3 regions of the Pseudoalteromonas sp. 2CM37A genome follow, and region 2 is predicted to be linked to each of the others. Evidence: predicted binding sites of a transcription regulator. Region 2 holds the regulator's gene; each other region holds the start of a gene.
The links. Region 2 encodes sigma-54, which starts transcription at its own class of promoters, with help from an activator protein. Its sites were predicted from a motif close to GTTGGCACGNNNNTNGNNT; they were not measured.
Positions count from the first base shown of each region.

Region 1: flgJ (flagellar assembly peptidoglycan hydrolase FlgJ) is a predicted target of sigma-54. The motif match lies at 1,296-1,314, and genes of this name have one in related genera.
Region 3: MTF68_RS00960 (EF-hand domain-containing protein) is a predicted target of sigma-54. The motif match lies at 1,209-1,227, and genes of this name have one in related genera.

Region 1 covers NZ_JALNTJ010000005.1:16,322-19,603, forward strand. The annotation lists gene flgH (flagellar basal body L-ring protein FlgH) at 1-110, shown strand, start outside; gene MTF68_RS12505 (flagellar basal body P-ring protein FlgI) at 122-1,216, shown strand; gene flgJ (flagellar assembly peptidoglycan hydrolase FlgJ) at 1,352-2,368, shown strand; gene flgK (flagellar hook-associated protein FlgK) at 2,370-3,282, shown strand, end outside.
Region 2 covers NZ_JALNTJ010000003.1:243,230-246,511, reverse strand. The annotation lists gene lptA (lipopolysaccharide transport periplasmic protein LptA) at 1-487, shown strand, start outside; gene lptB (LPS export ABC transporter ATP-binding protein) at 484-1,209, shown strand; gene MTF68_RS08470 (RNA polymerase factor sigma-54) at 1,279-2,778, shown strand; gene hpf (ribosome hibernation promoting factor) at 2,806-3,093, shown strand; gene MTF68_RS08460 (PTS sugar transporter subunit IIA) at 3,098-3,282, shown strand, end outside.
Region 3 covers NZ_JALNTJ010000001.1:210,575-213,856, reverse strand. The annotation lists gene scpB (SMC-Scp complex subunit ScpB) at 1-496, opposite strand, end outside; gene MTF68_RS00960 (EF-hand domain-containing protein) at 648-1,169, opposite strand; gene MTF68_RS00955 (hypothetical protein) at 1,391-1,822, opposite strand; gene xthA (exodeoxyribonuclease III) at 2,064-2,870, shown strand; gene MTF68_RS00945 (energy-coupling factor ABC transporter permease) at 2,876-3,282, shown strand, end outside.

The DNA of each region.
Region 1 (3,282 bases), on a different contig from region 2:
ATAGAATTGCCAATGCCCGAATTCAATATTCAGGTAAAGGACAAACACAAGAAGCGCAAAGCCCAGGGTGGTTAACACGTTTCTTTAGTAGCTCGTTATTTCCGTTTTAGAGGATAGTAGTATGAATAGCATTAAAGCGTTTATTTTGATCATACTGCTAGGCTGGCAATTTTCTGCCAGCGCCGAGCGTATAAAAGATGTCTCTATGGTTGAAGGCGTACGTGCTAACCAATTGGTTGGCTATGGTTTAGTGGTGGGGCTACCTGGTACAGGGGAGCAAAACTCTTACACGCAACAAAGTTTTAGAGGCATGCTAAACAGTTTTGGTATTACGCTGCCTTCAACACAAAGCCCTAAAATTAAAAACGTAGCAGCAGTGGCAGTCCATGCTGAGCTTCCGCCTTTTAGAAAGCCGGGTCAAACAATTGATATTACGGTATCTTCTATTGGCAGTGCAGGCAGTTTACGTGGCGGCACCTTGCTCCAAACTTTCTTAAAAGGGGTGGATGGAAACGTATACGCCATAGCGCAAGGTAGCCTAATTGTGGGTGGTTTAGGAGCACAAGGGCTTGATGGCAGTAAAGTGGTCATTAATACCCCGACAGTTGGCCGCGTACCTAACGGAGCCACTGTTGAACGCGAAGTTAAAAGCCCTTTTATGCAAGGCGACTACATTACTTTTAACTTAAACCGCCCTGACTTTACAACGGCAAAACGTTTAGAAGCAACAATTAACAATTTGGTAGGCCCTAATAGTGCACAAGCTATTGACGCTGCCTCAGTACGCGTTATTGCGCCACGTGATGCATCGCAACGAGTGTCTTATTTATCAACGCTTGAAAACCTAGAGTTTAAGCCTGCTGATACCTCAGCCAAAATTATTGTTAATTCACGTACGGGAACGATTGTCATTGGCAAAAATGTGAAGCTACAGCCTGCGGCAATAACCCATGGCGGCCTAACAGTCACAATTGCTGAACAGCAAAATGTAACGCAGCCTAATCCGTTAGCAGAAGGCGAAACTGTTGTTACACAGCAAAGTATTATTGACGTTAATCAAGATGATTCTCGTGCGTTTGTTTTTAACCCCGGCGTTAGCTTAGATGACTTAGTGCGTGCTATAAATGAAGTAGGCGCAGCACCTGGAGACCTAATGGCTATTTTAGAAGCGCTTAAAGAAGCGGGTGCAATTAACGGACAGCTTGTTGTTATTTAGTTAGATTTTAGAATATTTACCCTTCCACATAAAGCTTAAGTACTCAAAAGGTACTTAAGCTTTTTACTGTTTACCTTTCTTTGGCTCAATTTTTGCATTTCTTAAAGCATTATTTATTTTTGTGTCAAAAAGCTGATGGAAACAAATCACCTCGATAAGCAAAACTTTTTTGATTTAAGTAATCTTAATACTTTACGTCAAGACGCTTTAAACAGCGGTGATGCATCTACTGATGCGTCTAAAGCGGCGCTAAAAAAAGCAGCGGCACAATTTGAAGCTATTTTTACACAAATGCTTCTAAAAGGGATGCGTAAAGCCAACGAAGCATTTGAAGATGAAGACAGCCCGTTTAACTCTAGCGGCGTAAAGTTTTTTGAAGAAATGCACGATCAGCAGCTCTCTTCTGAGCTTTCATCAAATGGGTCTTTGGGTTTGGCTGATTTAATTGTGCAGCAGCTTTCTCCAGAGGCTGAGAACTTTATGCCTGGCTCAGTATTAAGAACTACTAACGACTTTATGAGTGATAAACGCGCAGGCTCTGAACTGCCGCACGAAAAGGTGCACAGTGTAAAGCAAGCAAATAAAGATGACTTAGTAGTCAGCAGTGCGGCAACACAAACTAAAACCACAACACAGCCTACACAGCAGTCGTCATTTGATAATGCTGAAGAGTTTGTTAGTGCAGTGTGGGAGCATGCTAAAACAGCGGCCGAAAAAATTGGTTTAAACCCTGCAGTAATGGTGGCCCAAGCGGCACTTGAGACGGGTTGGGGTAAGCATATTATTAATAAAAGCGACGGGAATAGCTCAAATAACCTGTTCAATATTAAATCAGATAAAAGCTGGGAAGGCGATAAAGCAAGTAAAGTAACGCTTGAATTTGAGCAAGGTACCCCTGTTAAAAAGCAAGCAAGTTTTAGAGCTTACGATTCTATAAAAGAAAGCGTGAACGACTTTGTCGATTTTTTAACGCAAAACCCACGCTACGAAGAAGCATTACAAAAAACAGCACAGCCAAACGAATTTTTAGATTCGCTACAAAAAGCAGGCTATGCAACCGATCCTAATTACGCGAGTAAAATAAAAAAAGTGCTAAATAGCAGTGAGCTTAAAAATATTGCAACAAGCGCGTTTACCCAAGGAGTGAAGTAATATGTCGTTTAGTTTATTAAATATTGCCAGTGCTGGGGTGCGTTCAAGCTCTGAGCTGTTGCAAACGACCAGTAAAAACATCACCAATGTAAATACAGAAGGCTACGTACGTGAGCGCACTGAATTTACCACGATGGTTGATAACCAAGTAGGTCGCGGCGAAACATACAGGTTATTGAACGAGTTTGCCCAGTCGCAGTTAAACCGCGACACCTCAAATAAATCGTTTTTTGATCAATTTGTAACAGAAGCCAACCGTGTTGATACTATTTTTTCAGAAGAGTCTAATAACTTATCAACGGGTATAAATTCATTATTTAATAACGTGCAAGAGGCGCTAAACCAGCCGTCTTCAACAGTTGCTCGCTCATTAGTAATGACCGATGCGCAAAGCTTAGTTGATCAAATGGATAGGCTTTCGGGTATCGTGCTTGAGCAACAAGGTATAGTAAATGAGCAGCTTGAGATTTTTTCTGAAGAAGCCAACTCACTTATCCAAAATATAAATACGTTAAACCAAGAAATAGCAGTCGTAAATGGCACAAATAACGCCTCTGACGCAAGCTCTATTTATAACCAGCGCGACTTAGCGATTCGTGAATTATCAGAGCTTGTTGATATAGAAACACTTGATGGCCCTAATGGCGAAAAACTCGTCTTTATGGGCAGCGGTGAATCTTTAGTTATGGAAAACGGTACATTTAACTTGTTTTCACTGTCGGGCGACCCCGATCCTAATTTTAAAGAATTGACGCTTGACGTTAATGGCGGCAAAGCCGTGCCGCTAGAAATAGATGCATCTAAATTAAAAGGCAAGATTGGCGGCTTGCTCGCATTTAGAGACGACATACTTGTGCCTGCACAAAATCAAATTGGCCAAATGGGATTGGCAATTGCTGATGCGTTCAACGAGC
Region 2 (3,282 bases):
TGCTGCTGAGCCTGCTGCTCAACCGCCAGCAAATCAAATTTCTATTAGTGCAGACCGTCAAGAAGGCCAACTTAAAGAAAACGTAGGTATTTTTGAAAAGAACGTCGAAATTGTGCATGGTAATCGCAAAATTACAGCCGACCGACTCGAAGTACATAAACGTGAAGACTTAGGGGATAACAAACAACTCCTTATTGCCACTGGCAGCCCAGCCTACTTCGAAGAAAAACAAGACGACGGTACCGTAATGAGTGCCAGTGCAAACGAAGTACGTTACGACGTAGCAAAGCGCTTTTTAACGCTTGTTGGCGATGCTGAAGTCGCACAAGCCGGTCAAAAAATTAATGCTAAAAGTATTACCTACGATATGCAGCAGCAGCTTATTAGCGCAGAAAAAGACGAAAACTCTACGGATCGTGTCCACACAATTTTAGTGCCTGTTGAAGCAAAAATTAAAGAAAAAACAGGTAACGAAGGTCAACCATGAGCACCTTAAAAGCAGAACTATTAGCAAAAAGCTATAAAGGCCGCCAAGTTGTAAAAAATGTAGGCCTTGAAGTGGAAGCCGGCAGCATTGTTGGCTTATTGGGCCCTAATGGCGCAGGTAAAACCACCACCTTTTACATGATTGTAGGGTTAGTACCTAGCGACAAAGGTAAAATTTCTATTGATGATAACGACATTACGTTATTACCTATGCACAGCCGCGCCCGTTTAGGCATTGGCTATTTGCCGCAAGAGTCATCAATATTTAGAAAGCTGACAGTTTATCAAAACCTAATGGCTATTTTAGAAACGCGTAAAGAGCTCAATAAAGCCGCGCGAGAAGAAACGCTTAACAACTTACTTGATGAATTTAGTATTCAGCATATTCGCGATAGCCAAGGTATGGCGCTTTCTGGTGGTGAACGCCGCCGTGTAGAAATTGCCAGAGCACTGGCAGCTAACCCTAAATTTATTTTATTGGATGAGCCTTTTGCTGGTGTTGATCCGATTTCAGTGTTAGATATAAAGAAAATAATAGAACATCTTAAAAACCGTGGCATTGGCGTATTAATTACCGATCACAATGTAAGAGAAACCCTTGATGTTTGTGAAAAAGCCTACATTGTTTCTCATGGGGAGCTAATTGCATCTGGCACCCCAGAACACGTATTAAATGACAAAACTGTACGCGATGTTTATTTAGGCGAGCAATTTAGGCTGTAACATTTAAGCCACACCTACAAGCATCTGCTAATATTAATTATAACAACATAAAAGGATTGTTAGAGATACATGAGGCAATCATTACAGCTGCGCATGGGCCAGCAACTTACAATGACTCCACAATTGCAACAAGCGATTCGCTTGCTGCAGCTCAGTACATTGGATCTCCAGCAAGAAATACAAGAAGCACTTGATAGCAACCCGCTATTAGAAGTAGAAGAGCAAGATTACACGGAAGAGTCGGCTGGAAAAAATGAACAAAAAGCAGATACGGATGATGTAACCGTAAGCGCATCGGCTGACGATACAACCAGCGAGTACGAGCAAGACAGTGGCGAAGCTTTAAATAAAGACACCGTTAGCGATGATATGGCAATGGATGTAACTTGGGATGAGTACATGAGCGCAGCCCCTGCGGCATCCTCAGGCCCAATGCCAGAAGATGAGTCTATTTATCAAGGTGCCTCTACTGAAACGCTACATGAGTATTTAATGTGGCAGCTTCAGCTTACTCCTTTTAGCCCAACTGACGAAGCCATTGCTATTGCCATTGTAGAAGCTGTAGATGACTCGGGTATTTTAACGCTAAGTTGCGAAGAAATTTTAGAAAGCTTTAACCAAGAAAACGATGACGAAGTTGAAGTTGAACTTGATGAAATAGAAGCCGTTTTAAAACGTATTCAGCTATTTGACCCTGTAGGTATAGCCGCGCGCAGTTTACAAGAGTGCTTGTGTATTCAGCTAAACCAGTTTGATAAAGACACCCCTTTTATAGAACAAACTAAAATGATCTTAACCGATCACATTGATCTATTAGCGGCACGCGACTATCGTACATTAATGAAAAAGACTAAGCTTAAAGAAGACGAGCTTAAAGAGGTCATGACCCTAATACATACCCTCAACCCAAAACCTGCAGATACAATAGTAAGGGAAGAGTCAGAGTATGTAATACCGGATGTGTCGGTTAAAAAAATAAAAGGCCGCTGGGTGGTAGAGCTAAACCCAGATAGCATGCCAAAAATACGCGTAAATAGTCAGTACGCGGCTATGTCACGTACCGTAAAATCAAGTGGTGATAGCCAATTTATTCGCTCTCACTTACAAGAAGCTAAATGGTTTATAAAAAGCCTTGAAAGCAGAAACGACACGCTGCTCAAAGTAACAAACTGTATTGTAAAACAGCAACAAGCATTTTTTGAACATGGCCCAGAAGCCATGAAGCCAATGGTTTTAAACGATGTTGCTGAAATGGTAGAAATGCATGAATCGACAATTTCGCGTGTTACTACGCAAAAATATATGCATACGCCACGTGGTATTTTTGAGCTTAAGTATTTTTTCTCAAGCCACGTAAGCACTGAAAACGGCGGAGAGTGTTCATCAACCGCAATACGTGCCCTAATTAAAAAGCTAATTGCCGCGGAAAACTCAGCTAAACCATTGAGTGATAGTAAAATTGCGGATATATTGGCAGAGCAAGGAATTAAAGTAGCTAGACGCACAATAGCAAAATACCGTGAATCGCTAGCTATTCCACCGTCAAATCAGAGAAAGAGTTTGATATAAGACGTAAAAAACAAAGAGGAAATGCTTATGCAACTAAACCTAACTGGTCGTCACGTAGAAGTAACTGATTCACTTAGAGACTATGTAAATAATAAATTTGCAAAGCTAGAAAGGCACTCAGATCATATTAGCAATGTGCATGTCATTCTCGATGTAGAAAAACTCAACCAAAAAGCAGAAGCGACTATTCATGTAAGTGGCGCAGATTTATTTGCCTCAACAGAGCACCAAGATATGTATGCCGCTATAGACTCGTTGATTGACAAGCTCGATCGTCAAGTCATAAAACATAAAGAGAAGCTTGCTAGACACTAATATTATGAAATTAAGTACATTAGTATGCCAGGACTGCAGCAAAGCTGCGGTCCTTTTTAGTAGTAAAAAAAGAATTTTAGAGTTTATCAGTGAGCTTGCTCATGAAAAGCTCCCCTACTTACCACAACAAGATATTCTTAATGCGCTGGCAAGCAGAGAAAAGCTAGGCAGTACAGGCATTGGCCGGGG
Region 3 (3,282 bases), on a different contig from region 2:
TTAACGAAAAATAATCTAAAAATAATTTTGTTGTTGCATAAAGCGCTGGTTTACCAGGTACTTCTTTATGCCCTACTACTTTAACCCACTCTCGCTCAAGGAGGGTTTTAATAATTGCTGATCCGGTTGTTACACCTCGTACTTGCTCTATTTCACCACGCGTTATTGGTTGCCTGTAGGCAATTAACGACAATGTTTCTAGTAGTGCGCGAGAGTACTTAGGTGCCCGTTCTTGCCATAAATTACTAAGCCAAGGGCTTAAACTACTACACGCTTGAAAGCGATAGCCACTGCCTACTTCAACTAGCTTAATGCCACGTGTTTGATAGTGGGTGTGTATAGCGTCTATTGCAGTGTTAATTCGTGACATAGAAATAGCTAAATCAGCAAGTACAGTATCTTTTAAGTGGCGTTTGCTAACAGGTTTGTCTGCGACAAATATAGCCGCTTCAATGATCTCAATTAATTGTTCATCACTAATTCGACGACCCGCCATAATAATTTGCTTTGCCCTTTAAAATACGTAGCCATCTATTATGACAGAACATCGCAAAAGGGGGAAAATATATCTGCTTTTAAAACAAATTAAATGCACAAAAAAGCCAGCAATTAATGCTGGCTCTTATGTGTAGCGTATTTAGCTAATATTAGCTGTTTTTATAATGCTTTAGCGCATCATCTTCAGCAACGGCTTTACCGTATTTGCTAATGTAGCCTTTAAACTCACCTTTACTGATGCGCTTATCATTGTTGCCATCCATGTAACCAAAATGGTTTGAAATATCATCATCGTCAGCTTCTTCTACTGAGATGTAACCATTTCTGTCGTTATCTAAACTTCTAAAATCATTTTCGATTTTATCAAATTTAGCTATTTTAGCTTTAAATGCCGACTCACTTACTTCGCTATCAGTAGCTACCTTACCGGTATTTAATTGCATGTAAGTGTTAAATTCTTTACGACTGATCTCGTTATCCATATTGGTATCAATATTTGAAAAGTGGCCCCAGATGCTATTGTCATCTGCTTCTACTTTTGAAATATAACCATCACTGTCGTTATCTAAACTTGCAAAATCGCTATCGATTTTTTCAAGGCCTTGGTTTGAGGCACATGCGGCTAAACTTAACGAAGCTAAAATAGTTGTTGCGAGTGTTAACTTTTTCATAAGACGTATCCTTGTAGTTAGTAAATGTCACTTTAACTAATACAAGTCCAATGCCAAAGTGCACAAGCCGCCAACAATCAATAAGTTACGTGTATTTAGCTTATTTTATATACATTAATCAATTACTTAGCTTTGCAATGATTGCTGAATACCTTGTAATTTTTGCAAAAAAATACCCAGTACAAACTGGGCATTATTTTAATCTACATATTACCGCGCAATTAGATTGCTGCGTTTTGGTAACGCTTTACAAATTCAGTTACGTTTTGTCCGTTACACTTTAACGAGTTTAAGTTACCAATTTTTTGGCGAACAGGCGCAAGGCCTTGCTTTAACGCTGTGATACATAACTGTGTTTCTTGGTGTGCATCTTTTGCAAACACTTCAACTTTTGATTCAGCAGCTTGGTTAGACGTTACTTTTTTAGCAATGTCGCGAATATCTTGACCATTACATAAAACACTTTTAGAAAAACGCGATAAGTATACACCGTGTTGTGCTGCTTCTTTACGCGCTGCGCTAAAGCCTTCATTTGCACTTAATACACATAATTTAGATTCAAGTTTATTATCTTGGCTAAAGTAAGTGTTGCTTTTTGCTGATACAGACGCAGAGGCTAATAAAGCAGTAGCTAAAAGTAATTGTGTTTTCATGAGAGAGATCCTATTTGAACGACTAAACAAGTAATTTTTGCGCATTATATATTCAATAATTACGAGATCAATTGAATTTTTTATTTATTTAAATAATTAATAAAGCATTTACAATGTTTAAACTTTACGCACCAATTGATCAACATTTGCGCAGCTATTTTCTCATTTCGATCATGTTATGTAGGCTTATTTACTGATACAATTTAGTTATAAAAACAGAGTCTAATTAAAGGTAAATTTTATGAAGGTTATTTCTTTCAATATCAATGGTCTGCGAGCTCGCTTACACCAGTTACAAGCAATTATAGATAAACACCAGCCAGACATTATTGGTTTGCAAGAAATTAAAGTTCATGATGAGGCGTTCCCTCTCGAGGACGTACAAAAAATGGGTTACCACGTTTATTTTCATGGTCAAAAAGCGCACTACGGTGTGGCAATGTTATGCAAAAATGAGCCTAAATCGGTCTTAAAAGGTTTTGCCAGCGACACTGAAGAAGCACAAAAACGCATGATAAGTGTGACAGTTGAGCAAGAAAATGGCCGCGACCTAACGGTAATGAATGGTTATTTCCCACAAGGCGATAATATAAATCACGAAACAAAATTCCCTTATAAGCGCCAGTTTTACAAAGATTTAATGACCCATTTAGAAACAAACCACACGCCCGATGAAGATGTTATCGTTATGGGCGATATCAATATTTCGCCTACCGATTTAGATATTGGTATTGGTGAAGTAAACGCTAAACGCTGGCTTAAAACAGGTAAGTGCTCGTTTCAACCAGAGGAGCGCGAATGGCTTGCTAAATTATTAAATTGGGGCTTTAAAGATACCTTTAGAGAGCACAACCCTGATACAAGCGACAAATACTCGTGGTTTGATTATCGCTCTAAAGGGTTTGTAGATAATCGTGGCCTACGCATTGATGTTGTACTTGCTACCCATGCCCTTGCCGAGCGATGTATTGATACCGGCATAGATTACGAATTACGCGGCATAGAAAAGCCCTCTGACCATGCGCCAATTTGGTCAACCTTTAAATAATTGCTATGTTAACGCTTAAAATGCAAGGGCTACTTTGGGCCCTTGTTTTAATTATTACCTTTATAAGCGTAGAAAAAAATACCTATAAAGCACTTTATAAAACGCCTGCACGGCAAATAGGGGTACTTGCGTGTGCGTTAGTGTTTGCCATGTTATGGCAAATTAAAGCGGGTATTTTAAGCGGTCTTGATTTACACATTTTAGGTGTAACTGCCGCAACGCTAATTTTAGGGTGGCGCCTTGCTATTTTAAGTAGCCTGCTGGCTAGTGCCCTATTGGCGGCTTTTGCAAACATTGATCTTAATCTTTTGCCCATGCAAATACTGTTTGGTGCATTTATTCCTACATTATTAAGCTACCTTGGCTTTATAATGAGTTATCAGTATTTACCGCGTCACTTTTTTGTTTATAT